Regions from separate parts of the Streptomyces sp. NPDC052687 genome, predicted to be linked through region 4. Evidence: riboswitches for the same ligand, from Rfam matches in the RefSeq annotation. Region 4 holds a riboswitch; each other region holds the start of a gene.
The links. Region 4 has a riboswitch for cyclic di-AMP ahead of AB0K92_RS00650 (transglycosylase SLT domain-containing protein). Riboswitches for the same ligand answer to the same signal wherever they lie in the genome.
Positions count from the first base shown of each region.

Region 1: linked by a shared signal. The riboswitch ahead of AB0K92_RS01535 (NlpC/P60 family protein) and the one ahead of AB0K92_RS00650 (transglycosylase SLT domain-containing protein) in region 4 are both predicted to bind cyclic di-AMP.
Region 2: linked by a shared signal. The riboswitch ahead of AB0K92_RS31480 (M23 family metallopeptidase) and the one ahead of AB0K92_RS00650 (transglycosylase SLT domain-containing protein) in region 4 are both predicted to bind cyclic di-AMP.
Region 3: linked by a shared signal. The riboswitch ahead of AB0K92_RS06060 (transglycosylase family protein) and the one ahead of AB0K92_RS00650 (transglycosylase SLT domain-containing protein) in region 4 are both predicted to bind cyclic di-AMP.

Region 1 covers NZ_JBFATR010000001.1:305,787-309,991, forward strand. The annotation lists gene AB0K92_RS01525 (NlpC/P60 family protein) at 1-121, opposite strand, end outside; gene AB0K92_RS01530 (hypothetical protein) at 549-902, shown strand; gene AB0K92_RS01535 (NlpC/P60 family protein) at 991-2,184, opposite strand; cyclic di-AMP (ydaO/yuaA leader) riboswitch at 2,192-2,359, opposite strand; gene pcrA (DNA helicase PcrA) at 2,633-4,205, shown strand, end outside.
Region 2 covers NZ_JBFATR010000068.1:20,130-24,334, forward strand. The annotation lists gene AB0K92_RS31475 (PrsW family intramembrane metalloprotease) at 1-1,142, shown strand, start outside; gene AB0K92_RS31480 (M23 family metallopeptidase) at 1,267-2,310, opposite strand; cyclic di-AMP (ydaO/yuaA leader) riboswitch at 2,322-2,501, opposite strand; tRNA gene AB0K92_RS31485 (tRNA-Met) at 2,864-2,937, opposite strand; gene AB0K92_RS31490 (dihydrofolate reductase family protein) at 3,038-4,174, shown strand.
Region 3 covers NZ_JBFATR010000003.1:278,541-282,745, reverse strand. The annotation lists gene eno (phosphopyruvate hydratase) at 1-1,224, opposite strand, end outside; gene AB0K92_RS06060 (transglycosylase family protein) at 1,556-2,242, opposite strand; cyclic di-AMP (ydaO/yuaA leader) riboswitch at 2,247-2,425, opposite strand; gene AB0K92_RS06055 (transglycosylase family protein) at 2,608-3,654, opposite strand; gene AB0K92_RS06050 (cytochrome P450) at 3,856-4,205, opposite strand, start outside.
Region 4 covers NZ_JBFATR010000001.1:125,405-129,609, reverse strand. The annotation lists gene AB0K92_RS00655 (polyprenyl synthetase family protein) at 326-1,336, opposite strand; cyclic di-AMP (ydaO/yuaA leader) riboswitch at 1,900-2,066, shown strand; gene AB0K92_RS00650 (transglycosylase SLT domain-containing protein) at 2,072-2,581, shown strand; gene AB0K92_RS00645 (HAD family hydrolase) at 2,599-3,492, opposite strand; gene fahA (fumarylacetoacetase) at 3,705-4,205, shown strand, end outside.

The sequences.
Region 1 (4,205 bases), 180 kb from region 4:
CGGCGTGGCCCGTCCCGTCGAAGGCCGTCACGGCCGCCGCGCCCGCGAGGGCGAGGGTTGCCGCCGTACGGGCTCGATGGCCCCCGGCCGAGCGATGCCGGGGCTTGCGGTGAGCTGCCACGTGGACTGCACGTCCTTTCCTGCGGCCGGGCGGTCCGGCGGCGGTGTCGCACAGGGGAGCGGGACCGCCGCCGGACCTTCTCGGCGGAGACGTCCGGCTGCCGCCCTGGGCCTGGGCGGCGGTGGGGAGCCGGACATCTGAGGGAGGACGCTAGGCCGGGATATGCCGGAGAGGTCACGAGAAGTACGGAAGTGACGCGAGCGGGCCGTCGGGTGACCGTATGTGACCGTGACGTTTCTTCGGAATGGTCGAGGTGACGCAGCGTGCTGACCGAAGGGGCGATTCCGGGACCGGCGTACGGGACGGGATGCTATGGCGCATATATGCGCCGCCCCCGCGTCACTCCCCGTACGCGCTCATGCCCGCCGTCGGCCAGGGACGGGCCGGTGTCGGGCGGCGGGGGACGGCCTCGTTAGGCTCCGGCCCCATGGACGTACTCATCCATCTCTTCGTCGGCCTGCACATCATCGGCATCGCCTCGCTCCTCGGCGGCTTCCTCACCCAGATGAAGGCGATGGGCCAGGGCACCGCCCGCTTCGTCCCGGCGATGCTGCACGGCGCGCTGACCATGCTGGTCACCGGCGTGATCCTGGTCGGTCTCAACCAGGCCGACGACCAGACGGTCGACAACATCAAGATCGGCGTGAAGCTGGCCCTGCTGATCGTGATCCTCGGCCTGGTCTACGTGAAGCGGGACGAGGAGCGGGTGGACAAGGGCCTCTTCGGCCTCGTGGGGCTGCTGACCACGGCGAACATCTTCATCGCGGTCCTCTGGACCTGAGCCGCCGCGCCCCGCGCCCGCGGCCCCCGCGGACCTCGGCGCCCCCGGACCACCCGCCCCGCGTCGCCCCCGGACCACCCGCCCCGCGTCAGGCCGGCCGCACCACGCTGTGGATCGACGACTCGCCGTCGTAGTACACCGACTCCTCCCGCACGTACGTCCCGGGCTTCGGCGCGTGGATCATCATCCCGTTGCCGATGTAGATGCCGACGTGGGTGACGTCGTCGTAGAAGAAGACGAGGTCACCGGGGAGGGCGGCGGACAGGGGGACCGTGGTGCCGGCGTTCACCTGGTCGTAGGTGGTGCGCGGCAGGGTGACGCCGGCGGCCTTCCACGCGGCCTGGGTGAGGCCGGAGCAGTCGTAGGAGCCCGGCCCGGTGGCGCCCCAGACGTACGGCTTGCCGATCTGGGCGCGGGCGAAGGCGATCGCCTTCTCGGCCTTGGCGGTGTACGTCGCGCCGGCGGCCGGGACGGAGGTCTCGCCGGCGGAGGCGGAGGGGGAGGACGAGGCGCCGCCCGTCTCCTCCCGCGGGGCCGGCACCGCCTCCCGCTCCTCCTGCTCCTGCAGCCGCTGCTCCTCCGCCTGCTGCCGGGCCAGCTCCGCGGCCTTGCGCGCCGCCTCCTCCCGCTCGCGCTGCTCGATCGCGGCGAGCCGGGCCTTCTCCTCGGCGGTCAGCCGCGAAAGCATCTCCCGCGCGGTGGCGAGTTTCTTCTGGACGGTGGCCTTGGCCGTCTTCAGGCCGGCCTGTGACTCGGTGAGCGTCTGGAGGCTCTCGGCGGCCTCCTGGCGCTTCTTCATCGTCTCGGACTGCTGCGCGAAGTAGTCGTCGACCGATTCCTTCTGCCGGCTGGTGAGCCGGTCCATCAGGTGGGTGCGGTCGAAGTAGTCCTGCGGGGAGTCCGCGAGCAGCAGGGTCGCGACGCCGGGCGCGGCGGCGCCGGTGCGGTACTGGGCCGCGGCGTAGGAGCCCAGCTCCTCGCGGGCCTCGTTGAGCTTCTGCGCCCGCTGGGCGACGTCGTCCAGGAGGGTGTCGACCCGCTTGCGCTGCTTCGCGGTCTTCTCCTTGGCCGCGTTGTACTTCTCGGTCGCCGACTCCGCCTGGCGGTAGAGCTCGTCGACCTTCTTCTCGACCTCCTCCAGGCTCGGCTTCTCGTCGGCGGACGGGGCGGCGTCGGCGGTCTGCGACAGCAGGGCCACGGAGGTGAGGGCCGCGGTGGCGAGGGCGGGGGTGCGTATGCCGGCCACGCGCGGGGTGGGACGGGACTTGCGGTGCGACGCCAAGGGAGGCGACTCCTTCCATGGGCCGCCTACCGGGTTAGCTGTCGGGTTCGGGCGGGTCGTGAGGAAGGGTTGCCCTACAGCCCGTCCCGAAGGGGAGGGCCGATTCACCCCAGAGTCTGTTGGGTCCCCGGCTCCGGCCGCTGTGCGGGCGCGCCGGACTCGGCGGAGGCCGCGCGGCCCGGCGACGTTCGCCGGTAGGAGGTCGTACGGCCTGCGCGGAACGGTAGCCAACTCGTGTGCCTGCTGTGAAGGTTGGTGGGTGATATGCCCGATACATTTCCGTGACCTTTCCGACAGCGCCCCCCGGCGGTCCCTCAGCGGCCCCTCAGCGCTCCCTGCGCGTCGCTCGCCGTCGCCGAGCCTGCGCGGCGCGTGGCGGCCGGCGGCCGGTGTGATGTTCTGCGGGCGGCCCTCGGTTGTCAGTGGGGCGCCCTAGACTCGGAGAGCGATGAGCAGCCTCTTTGACGACAGCTTCCTGGCGGACCTCCAGGCCCCTCGCGGGCACGAGGAGGAACCCCCGCCGCCGCCCGAGGGCGATCACGTTCCGGAGTCGATCCCGGACGATCTGTTCGGCGGGAAGTTCGACGTGCCGCCGGACCGATGGGGCTCCCCCCGCTCGGGCGGAGCCGAGAGCGGGGGAGGCTACTACCGGGACGGCGCCCCCCGCCCGGTGGTCGACTCGGCCGCCCTCCTGGAGGGGCTGAACGACAACCAGCGCGCCGCGGTCGTCCACTCCGGCTCCCCCCTGCTCATCGTGGCCGGCGCCGGCTCCGGCAAGACCCGCGTGCTCACCCACCGCATCGCCTACCTGCTGGCCGAGCGGGGCGTGCACCCGGGCCAGATCCTCGCGATCACCTTCACCAACAAGGCCGCGGGCGAGATGAAGGAGCGCGTGGAGCAGCTGGTGGGCCCGCGCGCGAACGCGATGTGGGTGATGACCTTCCACAGCGCGTGCGTGCGCATCCTGCGCCGCGAGTCCAAGAGGCTCGGCTTCACCTCGTCGTTCTCGATCTACGACGCCGCCGACTCCAAGCGCCTGATGGCCCTGGTCTGCCGCGACCTGGACCTGGACCCCAAGCGCTTCCCGCCCAAGTCCTTCAGCGCCAAGATCAGCAACCTGAAGAACGAGCTGATCGACGAGGAGGACTTCGCCGCGCAGGCCTCCGACGGCTTCGAGAAGACCCTCGCGCAGGCCTACGCCCTCTACCAGTCGCGGCTGCGCGAGGCGAACGCCCTCGACTTCGACGACCTGATCATGACGACGGTCAACCTGCTGCGCGCCTTCCCCGACGTGGCCGAGCACTACCGCCGCCGCTTCCGCCACGTCCTGGTCGACGAGTACCAGGACACCAACCACGCGCAGTACGCCCTGGTCCGCGAGCTGGTCGGCACCTTTGAGCACCCGGTGGACGTGCCGCCCGAGGCCGAGGTCCCGCCCGCCGAGCTGTGCGTCGTCGGTGACGCCGACCAGTCGATCTACGCCTTCCGCGGCGCGACCATCCGCAACATCCTCCAGTTCGAGGAGGACTACCCGGACGCGACGACGATCCTGCTGGAGCAGAACTACCGCTCCACCCAGACGATCCTGTCCGCCGCCAACGCGGTCATCGAGCGCAACGAGTCCCGCCGCCCGAAGAACCTGTGGACCAACGCCGGCCAGGGCGCCCGGATCACCGGGTACGTCGCGGACACCGAGCACGACGAGGCCCAGTTCGTCGCCGACGAGATAGACCGCCTCACTGACGCGGGCGAGGCGAAGGCCGGCGACGTCGCCGTCTTCTACCGCACCAACGCCCAGTCCCGTGTCTTCGAAGAGGTCTTCATCCGCGTCGGCCTGCCCTACAAGGTCGTCGGCGGCGTCCGCTTCTACGAGCGCAAGGAGGTCCGGGACGTCCTGGCCTACCTGCGCGTCCTCGCCAACCCCGAGGACTCGGTCCCGCTGCGCCGCATCCTGAACGTGCCCAAGCGCGGCATCGGGGAGCGCGCGGAAGCGATGATCGACGCGCTCTCCCAGCGCGAGA
Region 2 (4,205 bases), on a different contig from region 4:
AGCCGGGCCCCTGGCGGAATTTGGTCTTCGCGTTCGCCTGGGGGGCCTGCGCCGCGGCGCTGATCGCGATCGTCGCCAACAGCTTCGCGACCCAGTGGATAGCCACGGCGACCGCCGACCCGGCCGGCGCGGACACCCTCGGGGCCACCGTCATAGCGCCGGTCGTGGAGGAGTCCGCCAAGGCGGCCGCGATCCTGCTGCTCTTCCTCTTCCGCAGGCGGGACTTCACGGGAATCGTCGACGGCGTGGTCATAGCCGGGGTGACCGCGACCGGCTTCGCGTTCACCGAGAACATCCTCTACCTCGGCACCGCCTTCGGCACCGACCAGATGCAGGGCGACAGCGGCATCGCCTCCGTCACCGCCGCCACCTTCTTCGTGCGCATCGTGATGTCCCCGTTCGCGCACCCCCTGTTCACCGTCTTCACCGGCATCGGCTTCGGCATCGCCGCCCTGTCCGGGCCCCGGCAGCGGACGCGCCGCCTGCTGCTGCCGCCGTGCGGCCTGCTGCTCGCGATGGGCATGCACGCGCTGTGGAACGGCTCCGCGAGCTTCGGCGGCTTCGCGTTCCTCGCGGTGTACGCCGCGTTCATGGTGCCCGCGTTCGGGCTGCTGACCTGGCTGGTGATCTGGACCCGGCAGCGGGAGCTGCGCACCGTCCGCGAGGAGCTGCCCGCGTACGTGGCCGCCGGCTGGCTGGGCCCGGCGGAGCCGTTCGCGCTCGGCTCGATGCGGGCCCGCCGGCTGGCCCGCGACCACGCCCGGCACCACCTCGGCAAACCGGCGGCCCGCGCGGTCGCAGAGTACGAGGCGTACGCGACGTCGCTGGCGTTCCTGCGGCACCGGGGGCGGCGCGGCCGGGCCGGTGCGGACTTCGTCTTGCGGGAGCGGGAGCTGCTGCACGAGCTGTGGCGCCGCCGGGAGGCCGCCCGTCCGGCCCTGGAGTACGCGGCGCGGATGACGGCGTCGCCGGTGCCGGTGATGATGCCGTGGCCGACGCAGCCGGGCCCCGGGGCGCCGTACCCGGCGTACCCGGCGTACCGGCCGCCGTACCCGGGGTTCCGTCCGCCGCACCCCGTGCAGCGGACGCCGCAGACCGCGTACCAGGCGCCGTATCCGGCCTACAACCCGTACCGGACGTGACCGGGCGGCGGCCCGTTGACCGGCAGCCCTGACGTCGGGGGGGCGCCGTCAGGACCGCCGGGGACCGGGAGAAGAAAGAAGAGAAGCGGAAGAGAGGGGCGAGCGCGCCGGCTCGGCGGGTGCGTCAGGGGGTGAGGCCCTTGCTCCGCAGCCAGGCCATCGGGTCCAGCGCGCCGCCGGCGGCGGTGTGGACCTCCATGTGCAGATGCGCGCCGCTGACGTTGCCCGTGGCGCCCACGCGGCCGATGACCTCGCCCGTGGTGACCTTCTGGCCCACGCTGACGCCGATCGACGACTGGTGGGCGTAGAGGATCTCGGTGCCGTCCTCCAGGGTGAGGACGGTCTTGTAGCCGTACGGCCCGTCCCAGCCGGCCTCCGTGATGGTGCCGGAGTGGACGGCCTTGATGAGGGTGCCGGTGGGCGCGGCGAAGTCGAGGCCGGTGTGGTAGCCGGAGGACCACATGGCGCCGGCCTGGCCGTAGCTCGCGGTGAGGACGTACGACGAGGTCGGCAGCGTGTACTGCTTGGCCAGCTCGGCCAGGCGCTCCGCCTCGGCCTTCTTGCGGGCCTCCTCCTCGGCGGCCTTCTTCGCGGCGGCCGCCTTGGCCTCGGCCTCCTTCTCCGCCTTGGCGGCGGCCTCGGCGGCCTCCTTCTCGGCGGCGGCCAGCGCCTCGGCGGCGGCCTTGGACTCGACCTGGTCCTGCTGCTGCTCGGCCTGCGCCATGATGCGGGCGCGCAGCGCCTCGCCGGCGTCGGTGGTGCCCTGCCCGGAGTCGGCGGCGGTGACGCCGATGCCGCTGAGCGGGGTGGCGGCGACTTCCGGGGCCTCGGCCTCGGTGTCGTCGGAGATGAGCGAGCCGACGTTCGGCAGGTCGGGCATGGAGATGGAGACCGGCGGCTTGCCGGTCTGCGCGGTGGCCATGCCGCCCGCGCCGACGGCGGCTATGACACCGACGCCCAGCACGGTGGAGCTGCGGGCGAGTCCGCCGCGCTGCTTGGTGACGCGATGCCGGCCGCGTACGGGGCGAATGGATTCCGCAGTCGGGTTCCACTCCTCCCACGGGCCCTCGTCGGTGCGCTGATCGCCGTACACGAAGGTGTCGGCGGGGTCGGCGGTGCGCTGGCCAGGCACGAACGGGGCCTCGGGGGCAGGCCGGTTGGACGCCACGTGGGCGTACTCCTTTCCTTCCTTCTCGCCTACCGGGTTAGCTGACGGGTTCGGAGCAGGAAGGTCTCCTACGCGCGTAAACCAGCCGTGCCCTGCGCGGTTTCAGCCGCTGTGGACCCGACCCCTTACGCCCGATTCACCCCAAAATGGTGGTTCCCCGGTTCCCTCACGGGATTCGGCGCGTGCGCACGGAGCCGCCTCTTGTGACGGCTGGGACGACCGCGCTGCGTTATCGGACGTTAATAGAACCAGGGGGTGATTTCCAAGCCGTTCCGCTTGATCATTACGGTTCGCCGGGCGGACGTAGCGCCCAGGAGCGGCTAAAAACGGGCGAGTTGACCTCGACTCTCAAACGCTTCAGCAGCGTTCGCGTTTTTGATGGTGACTCAGATGTTATGCGCAGTGGGGTCGGTCACTCACTGGTGGTGACAATCCGGGACGCCGTGCGTCTTCGGCCATGCGGCGGGCAACGCGGGCAACGCGCAGCCCCCGGAAGGGGTGGAAAACACTCAGGGCCGGAACCCGTTTCCGGATTCCGGCCCTGAGCCTTCAGTAGCGGGGACAGGATTTGAACCTGCGACCTCTGGGTTATGAGCCCAGCGAGCTACCGAGCTGCTCCACCCCGCGTCGGTGAAACCAGTGTACGCCATGCGCGGGACCCCTCGCGCCAGAGGTAGTTTCACTGGGAACCGACCCGGGATTCCGCCGTCTCCAGATGGGTGCGCCGATGCCCTACCCGTACGTCCTGCTCTCCGCCGCCGTCTCCCTGGACGGCTTCCTGGACGACACCGGCCCCGAGCGGCTGCTGCTGTCCGGCCCGGCCGACTTCGACCGGGTCGACGAGGTGCGGGCGTCCGTCGACGCGATTCTGGTGGGCGCCGGCACGATCCGCGCCGACAACCCGCGGCTGCTGGTGAACTCCCCCGAGCGCCGCGCGGCCCGGACGGCGGCCGGGAAACCGGAGTACCCGCTGAAGGTCACGGTCAGCGCCACCGGCGACCTCGACCCCGGGGCGCGGTTCTGGCACACCGGCGGCGAGAAGGTCGTCTACACGACCCCCGAGGGCGCCGGCCGCCTGCGGGCGTCGGGCATCGCGGACACCGCGGCGGTGGTGCCGCTCGCCGGGGCCTGGGACTGGCGCACCGTCCTGGAGCATCTGCACGACCTGCGCGGCGTACGGCAGCTGATGGTCGAGGGCGGCGGCACGGTCCACACCCAGCTTCTCCGACTGGGTCTGGCCGACGAACTCCAGCTCGCCCTGGCGCCCCTCTTCGTCGGCGACCCGGACGCCCCCCGCCTGTTCGGCCCCGGCCCCTACCAGCCGGGCCGGCTGCGCCTGGTGGAGACCCGCCCGGTCGGTGACGTGGTCCTGATGCGCTACCAGCCGACCGCCCCCGGCACCGGCACGACCGCGGTGGCCGCCGACCACCACTGGCTGGCCCGGGCCTGCGCCCTGGCGGCGCAGTGCCCGCCCTCCGCGACCGCCTTCAGCGTCGGCGCGATCGTCGTCGCCGCCGACGGCACGGAACTCGCCCGCGGCCACTCCCGCGAGGGCGACGACCCGGTCGTCCACGCGGAGGAGGCGGCCCTGGCGAAGATCGACCCGGCGGACCCGCGGCTGCCCACCGCGACCGTCTACAGCAGCCTGGAGCCCTGTACGCGCCGCGCCTCCCGGCCCCGCCCCTGCGCAGGTCTGATCCTGGACGCCGGTGTCCGCAGGGTCGTCACGGCATGGCGGGAGCCGGACACGTTCGTGGCGGGGGCGGACGGCGCGGGGGCCCTGGCGGCGCGGGGCGTGGACGTGATCGTCCTCCCCGAGCACGAGGAGCAGGCGAAGGCCCCGAACCGCCACTTGCCGGGCTGAGGAACGGGCGAAGGCCCCGAACCGCCACCTG
Region 3 (4,205 bases), on a different contig from region 4:
GATCTCCTCGATGCGCAGCAGCTGGTTGTACTTGGCGACGCGCTCGGAGCGGGCCGGGGCGCCGGTCTTGATCTGGCCGCAGTTGGTGGCGACGGCGAGGTCGGCGATGGTGACGTCCTCGGTCTCGCCGGAGCGGTGGGACATCATGCACTTGTAGCCGTTGCGCTGGGCCAGCTCGACGGCGTCCAGGGTCTCGGTGAGCGAGCCGATCTGGTTCACCTTCACCAGCAGGGCGTTCGCGGCGCCCTCCTCGATGCCCTTGGCCAGGCGCTCGGGGTTGGTGACGAACAGGTCGTCGCCGACGAGCTGGACCTTGTCACCGAGCTGGGCGGTGATGGTCTTCCAGCCCTCCCAGTCGTCCTCGAACAGCGGGTCCTCGATGGAGACCAGCGGGTACGCCTCGACCAGTTCGGCGTAGTACTCGGTCATCTCGGCGGCGGAGCGGTTCTTGCCCTCGAAGACGTACACGCCGTCCTTGTAGAACTCGGACGCGGCCACGTCGAGGGCGAGGGCGATCTGCTCGCCGGGGGTGTAGCCGGCCTCCTTGATCGCCTCGAGGATGAGGTCGAGGGCCTCGCGGTTGGAGCCGAGGTTCGGGGCGAAGCCGCCCTCGTCGCCGAGGCCGGTGGACAGGCCGCGGTTCTTCAGCACCTTCTTGAGGGTGTGGTAGACCTCGGCGCCCCAGCGCAGGGCCTCGGAGAAGGACTCCGCGCCGATGGGGGCGATCATGAACTCCTGGATGTCCACGTTGGAGTCGGCGTGCGAGCCGCCGTTCAGGATGTTCATCATCGGCACCGGGAGCAGGTGCGCGTTGGGGCCGCCCAGGTAGCGGAAGAGCGGCAGGTCGCTGGCCTCGGAGGCGGCGTGCGCGACGGCGAGCGAGACGCCGAGGATGGCGTTGGCGCCGAGCGAGCCCTTGTTGTCGGTGGCGTCCAGGTCGAACATGGCCTGGTCGATCAGGCGCTGCTCGGTGGCGTCGTAACCGACCAGCTCCGGGCCGATCTGCTCGATCACGGCGAGAACGGCCTTCTCGACACCCTTGCCGAGGTAGCGGTTCGAGTCGCCGTCGCGCAGCTCGATGGCCTCGAAGGCGCCCGTGGAGGCGCCGGACGGGACGGCGGCACGACCGGTGCTGCCGTCGTCGAGGCCGACCTCGACCTCGACCGTGGGGTTGCCTCGGGAGTCCAGGATTTCCCGGGCTACGACGACGTCGATGGACGGCACGAGCATCTCCTTCGTGGATGTGACGCGGTGGGCAGAACCGCGGGTGTGGCTCTGCGAGACGAGCCTAACCGGCTCCGGGGGATCGGCCAGCCGACCGCCCACCCCGTGGACGGAACCGAGAGTAAATTGTTTCCGAACGGAACAAAGCCCGTTCCGGAAAATTCGCGGCCACGGCCTCGGTCACGGTCGCGGCATGCGGTGTCGGCACGCGGCCACGGTCGCGGCACGCGGCCGGGTGGGTCCGTGCCCGGACATGCCCCCGCCCCGGTGCGTACGGGGGAGACGCACCGGGGCGGGGAGACTGCGGGGCTGCCGCTTGCCTCTTGTCTTCTTACTTGAGGTGCAGCTGCTGGCCCGGGTAGATGAAGTCGGCGTCGTCGACGATGTCCTTGTTCAGCTCGAACAGCTTCTGCCAGCCGCCCTTGACGTCGTGCTCCGCGGCGATGGTGCTGAGGGTGTCGCCCTTGACCACCTTGTACTCGCCGTCACCCTTCTCGACCTTCTTGCCGGTCGGGGTGGTGACGGTCTTCTCGGCCTTCGGGGCCGGCTCGGCGGCCGGGCGCTCGGCGGAGCGGGAGGCCGGCTGCTCCTCGGTCTCACGGGCGGGGGCGGAGCCGGTGCTCTCGGCGGAGCCGCCGTTGTACGGAGCGCTGGAGAGGTTGACACCGCAGTGCGGCCACGCGCCCTTGCCCTGGCCCGCGAGGACCTTCTCGGCGATGGCGATCTGCTGCTCCTTGGTGGCCTGGTCGGCGGTGGCGGCGTACTGCGTGCCACCGTACGCGGCCCAGGTGGAGGCGGAGAACTGCAGACCGCCGTAGTAGCCGTTGCCGGTGTTGATGGACCAGTTGCCACCGGACTCGCACTGGGCGACGGCGTCCCACTCGGCGGCGGTGGCGGCGGAGGCGTTGCCGGCCGCCATCAGCGGAGCGGCGACGGCGGCGCCGGTGACACCGGCGAGCGCGATGGCGCGGGTGGCCTTGAACGGACGACGGTGCTTGCCCTTGCCGGAAAACAGCATGGATCGATCCCCTCACCGACGCCTGCGAGGTGAGCTGTCGGGTTCGGGCCGGTTGAGTTGCCCGGCCGCGGCTCTTGCGAGCCGCGGCTTCACCCCGAGCCGGTTCCGGTGTCGAGTCTCCTCAACGGCCGGGACCGGCACTTACCTTGGGTCCCCCGCTCCTGCCTACGGCGCTTGAAGCGACGACTGTTCCCGGGCGGCCGCTGGCAGGATTCGGCGTTGCGGCAGCCGGGGCTCGCGGTGACGAGCGGCTTCGACCGTAGCCAGGCGATCGGCGGATTTTCAAAGACGATCAGGGCTTCTGAGACCTATCTCTCACCGTGTTTATAACGGACATTCACCGCGAACCGTGTGCTGAAGTCCCGCTACTTTTCTCCCGGTTCAACCCCTACCTCCAGCGTCTGACCGGGGAGGATGAGGTCGGGGTCGGTGCCCACGGTCGCCTTGTTCTCGGCGTACAGCGCGGACCATCCGCCGTCCAGCTCAAGGGAGTCCGCGATGCCCCACAGGCTGTCGCCGGCGCGGACCGTGTAGGTGCCGTCGGCCGCGTCGCGGGCGGCGGCGGAGTCGCGCGAGGCGTGCCGGCCGGAGGGCTCGGTCGTACGGCTGTCGGCGGCCTCCTCCTCGGCGCTGTCGCCGCGGTGGCGCCCGGTACCGGTGGAGCCGGTGTCGGCGGTGCCCGAAGACGGGTCGTTCCGGCCGGAGTTGTCCGAGTAGTCCCGCTTCGTGGTGGCCGTGGAGGAGTCGCCACCTCCCGAGGACGCGGGGTCGGAGGCGCTCGAAGACGGCGAAGACGTGGCAGAACCGGACGATTCGGCACCTTCCGGAGTTCCGGAGGAACCGGTGCCGCCGGAGATTCCGGAACGCGCGGAGGATCCGGCCGATTCGGCGGAACCGGAGGAACCGGAGGTTTCCGAGGATCGCGACGAGTCGGACAAGCCGGACTCGGGGCTCGCCGAGGAGCCCGCGTCCGGCGTGGCCGACGCACCCGACGCGGCGTCAGCCGCCAGACCGGTGTCGACCCCCGGAGACGCGGAGTCGCCGTCGAGGCCGGCGAGCACACCGCAGGTGGGCCAGGCCGCCACACCCTCGGCGGCCAGGATTCTCTCGGCCACGGCGATCTGCTGCGAACGGCTGGCCACGTCGGGGCTCTCGGCGTAGTCCAGGCCGCCGTACTTCACCCAGTTCTCCTGGGAGATCTGGAGGCCGCCGTAGTAGCCGTTGCCGTTGTCCGCGCTCCAGGAGCCACCGCTCTCGCACTCCGCGACCCTGTCCCACGTGACCCCGCTGGCGGCGCTCGCGCCGCTCGCGCCGAGGAGCGGGATGGCGATGGCGGAACCGGTCACTCCGGCCGCGACGATGAGGGCCGGAGCCTGGCGGGGGCGACGGTGACGACCGTTCCCGGAGAGCATGCGGAGACCTTTCGCGAGACAACGGTGACGGCGCGGCGGAGATGCTGTGATCACCGCCGTCACACTGATGGGTGAACGTATCGGCAGACGATCACTTGTCACAAGTTCATGCCGCGCAGATCACGTGAAGATCACAGAGGTGAGTGCGTGTCACCTTCGCGGCGGCACAGGGCCGCTGCGCGCGCAGGAGCCCGGTGCACCTCACCGCTCCGGTGTGAACTCCACGGGCAGCGTGCGCAGTCCGCGCATGATGAGTCCGCCGCGCCAGCGCAGGTCCGCGGGGTCCGCGGCCAGCCGCAGGTCCGGCAGGCGCGTGAGGAGGGTGGCGAGCGCGGTCTGGCCCTCCAGGCGGGCGAGCGGGGCGCCCAGGCAGTAGTGGATGCCGTGCCCGTATCCGAGGTGCTGGTTGTCGCGGCGGGCGAGGTCCAGGGTGTCGGGGTCGGCGAACCGGGCGGGGTCGCGGTCGGCGGCGGCGAGCACGACGAGGACCGGGTCGCCGGGGGCGATGTCCTGACCGCCGATGGTGAGCGGCCGGGTGGCGAAGCGCCAGG
Region 4 (4,205 bases):
CAAAACCGGGCACGGTTTTCGTCAGACCGCGGGATCAACTCCGCGTACTGCTGCGGTATGACACGACACACCGGGATATCCCCCGTCCCGTAGGGGTGGGGGTCCCGGAAGGGGAGCACGGACCGGAGAAGCCGGGGAAGGCGACGGCCGGACATGACCGGTGAGGGCCGGGCCGGTGGAGGTCAGACTGGCCGGTCAAGGTCAGACTGGCCGGTCAAGGTCAGACTGGCCGGTCAAGGTCAGACTGGCCGGTGAAGGCCAGGCGGGCTGATGAAGGCCAGACGGCCGGTGAGGGTCAGCGGGCCGGTGAAGCCCCCCTCAGCCCTTATCCCGCCCGGTGGACCACCGCGTCGCACAGTTCCTGGAGGGCCCGCTTGGCGTCGCACTCCGGCAGGGGGGCCAGCGCGGCGCGCGCTTCCTCGGCGTAGCGCACGGTGTCCCGCCGGGCCTGCTCCAGCGCCGGGTGCGCGCGCAGGGCGGCCAGCGCCCGGGCGTGCCGGTCGTCGTCGCTGAGGTCGGACTCCAGCAGCTCGCACAGCGCGACGTCCTCGGCCCGTCCGCCGCGCGCGGCCAGCTCCCGCAGCCGCAGCACGGGCAGCGTGGCGATGCCCTCGCGCAGGTCGGTGCCGGGGGTCTTGCCGGACTCGTGGGAGTCGGAGGCGATGTCGAGCACGTCGTCGGCGAGCTGGAAGGCGACGCCGAGCCGCTCGCCGTACTGGGTGAGGACGCTCACCACGGACTCGTCCGCGCCGGACATCATCGCCCCGAACCGGCAGGACACCGCCACCAGCGAGCCGGTCTTGCCGCCGAGCACGTCCAGGTAGTGGTCGACCGGGTCGCGCCCGTCCTGCGGGCCCGCGGTCTCCAGGATCTGCCCGGTCACCAGCCGCTCGAAGGCCTCCGCCTGCACCCGGACCGCCTCGGGCCCGAGGTCGGCGAGGATGTGGGAGGCGCGGGCGAAGAGGAAGTCGCCGGTGAGGACCGCGACGGAGTTGCCCCAGCGGGTGTTGGCGCTGGGCACGCCGCGCCGCACGGCCGCCTCGTCCATCACGTCGTCGTGGTACAGCGTCGCCAGGTGGGTCAGCTCCACGACGACCGCGGAGGGCACCACGCCCGGCGCGTAGGGGTCACCGAACTGCGCGGCGAGCATCACGAGCAGCGGCCGGAACCGCTTCCCGCCGGCCCGCACCAGATGCTGCGCGGCTTCCGTGATGAACGGGACCTCGCTCTTGGTGGCCTCGAGCAGCCCTTCCTCGACAGCCGCCAATCCGGCCTGGACATCGGCTTCCAGAGCCTGGTCCCGCACGCTCAGCCCGAACGGCCCGACGACGGTCACGAGGGGTCTCCTGTCTGCTGGTGTCTACTGGCGACTACGCGGTTTGTCGATACATCGCTGCCTTCACTCAAGTCAGCGTATCCGGTCACGTTTCGATCACTGATGCCGCCCACGGTTACAGCACGGGCGGTATCGGATCACGCCCGGAATGTTTTCGATCAGCTGATAAGAAGGCATATCTACGACGATGACATGAGCACGCCTATCGACCCTCCCCCCTTCTCCCGCTCGTCCGGTTCGACAACGACGCGCACTCCATAAGGGGTTCCGCCCTCGTGGCAGACATAGCACACCTTGAACTTATTGCCCGATTTGGGGGACTTGCTCCTCGACGTGAGTTGACTCACGACAGCCCCGTCACAGGCTCCTCACAGACCCCTCATCAGATTCCCCTTCCCTCTTGCCAGTTGACCCTCGACCGGGAAAAAGGATCAAGTACGTCAAACGCGCTGATCATGGTCAACCGGCGCGATAAGTGAATCCGCTACTTGTTCCGGACACGGGCTCTCGCATACGTTCCCGGTCCGTCGGGCGGAACGCCGAATCCTGCCGCCGCCCGCGCCACCCACCACGAACTCACTCGTACGGCAGGAGCGGGGGACCCAGGTAACACGCCGGTCCGGGCAGCGCCCGGGGCGGCTTGGGGTGAAGCCGCGCGCTCTGGAGCGCGCGGCCGGGCAGCTCCCCGCCCGAACCCGACAGCTCACCTCGCAGGCGTGGGAGAGGACGTTCACCATGCCCGCACGTGTGCCCGCTCAGGCCCTGTCCACCGCCGACCAGCCGGTCAGGAGCCGCCGCCGCACCCGTCTCGCCCGCGCTCTCGCCGCCGCCGGCACCGGCGCGGCCGTGCTCGCGCTGCCGCTGATCGGCGCGACCGGCGCCGCAGCGGCCACCCCGGCCGCGGCCACCGCCGCCACGGCGTACCCCGACAACCTCGACGGCTGGATCCGCCAGGCCATGTCGATCATGGCCCAGCACGGGATCCCCGGCAGCTACGACGGCATCTACCGCAACATCATGCGCGAGTCGTCCGGCAACCCGAACGCCATCAACCTCTGGGACTCCAACGCCGCCAAGGGCACCCCGTCCAAGGGCCTGCTCCAGGTCATCGACCCGACCTTCGCCGCGTACCACGTGCCCGGCACGGCCTACGACCCGTACGACCCGGTCGCGAACATCGTGGCGGCCTGCAACTACGCGGCCGACCGCTACGGCTCCATCGACAACGTCTTCGGGGCGTACTGAGGGGCGTACCGAGGGGCTTACCGGAGGGCGTCCCGGGCCACGCGCACCGGCTGAGCCGGGCTCACCAGGCGACCGGCGCCCACCGTTTCACCGAAGAGCCGTTCGAGGACGGCGGCGATGCCGTCGTCCTCGTTCGACAGGGTGACCTCGTCGGCCACCGCCTTGAGTTCCGGATGGGCGTTGCCCATGGCGACGCCGTACGCCGCCCAGTCGAACATGGGAATGTCGTTCGGCATGTCGCCGAAGGCCAGGGTGTCCTCGGGCCGCAGTCCCAGATGACCGGCCGCCAGCGCGAGGCCGGTCGCCTTGGTGATGCCGCACGGCTGAAGCTCGACCGTGCCCGGCCCCGACATCGTCACGGTGGCCAGCGAGCCGACCACCGAACGCGCCACCGACGCCAACTCGTCGTCCGACAGGGTGGGGTGGCGCAGCAGCACCTTGCTGATGGGCTCGCCCCACAGGTCCTCGCGCCGCCCGACCCGCACCGCGGGCAGGGTGGGGTGCGGCATCCGGTAGCCCGGCTCGATCAGCGTCAGCCCGTCGACCCCGTCCTGGTCGACCGCCGCGTACACCTGCCCCGCCTCGGCCTCGATCTTGCCGAGCGCGGTCTCCGCCAGTTCCCGGTCGAGGGTCACCGACCACAGCAGCCGGTCGGCGTCGATGTCGTACAGCTGTGCCCCCTGCCCGCACACCGCGAGGCCCGTGCAGCCCAGGTCCTCCAGCAGCGGGCGCACCCGCGGGGCCGGCCGGCCGGTCACCACCAGATGCCGGGCGCCGGCCGCCGCCACCCGCGCGAGCGCGGCGCGCGACCGGTCGGAGACCGTGTCGTCGCCGCGCAGCAGAGTGCCGTCGAGGTCGGTGGCGATGAGGGAGTACGCGGTGCGCGCGGCATATGCGGTGGGTGCGGCCATGATCAGAGAATACGGACCCGGCGCCCGCCCCGCTGATTCTCAACTTCCTTTCCGCCGTCCGGTTTTCACTCCCAGGGGGTGCCCTGCCGCTCCCGGAGCGGTGGTACGCCGCCCGGCATCACCGGCAGGGGGGACACTGCCCAAACCGGGATCACCGCCGTAACGTTGCTGCGACCGCATGGACCGCACGTACGAAAGTGAGGCAGCACCCCATGCCCCCCTTCGATGTCCCCGAGGGCGACCCCTTCGGTCCGCACAACCTTCCGTACGGCGTGTTCTCGCCCGCCGGGTCCGAGCGGCGGACCGTCGGCGTCCGGCTCGGCGACCATGTGCTCGACGCGGGCGCGGCGGCCCGCGCGCTCGGCTCCCCGTACGCCACGCTGCTCGACCGGCCCACGCTGAACCCACTGCTCGCGGCCGGCCGCACCGCCTGGTCGGACGTGCGGCGCGCGCTCACCGCCTGGGTGACCGTGCCGTCCCACCGGGAGACCGTCGCCCCGCTGATGCACCCCCTGTCGTCGGTGACCCTGCACCTGCCCTTCGAGGTCGCCGACTACGTCGACTTCTACGCCTCGGAGAACCACGCCCGCAACGTCGGCCGGATGTTCCGCCCGGACGCCCCCGACTCGCTCACCCCCAACTGGAAGCATCTGCCGATCGGCTACCACGGCCGCTCCGGCACGGTCGTGGTCTCCGGCACGGACATCGTCCGC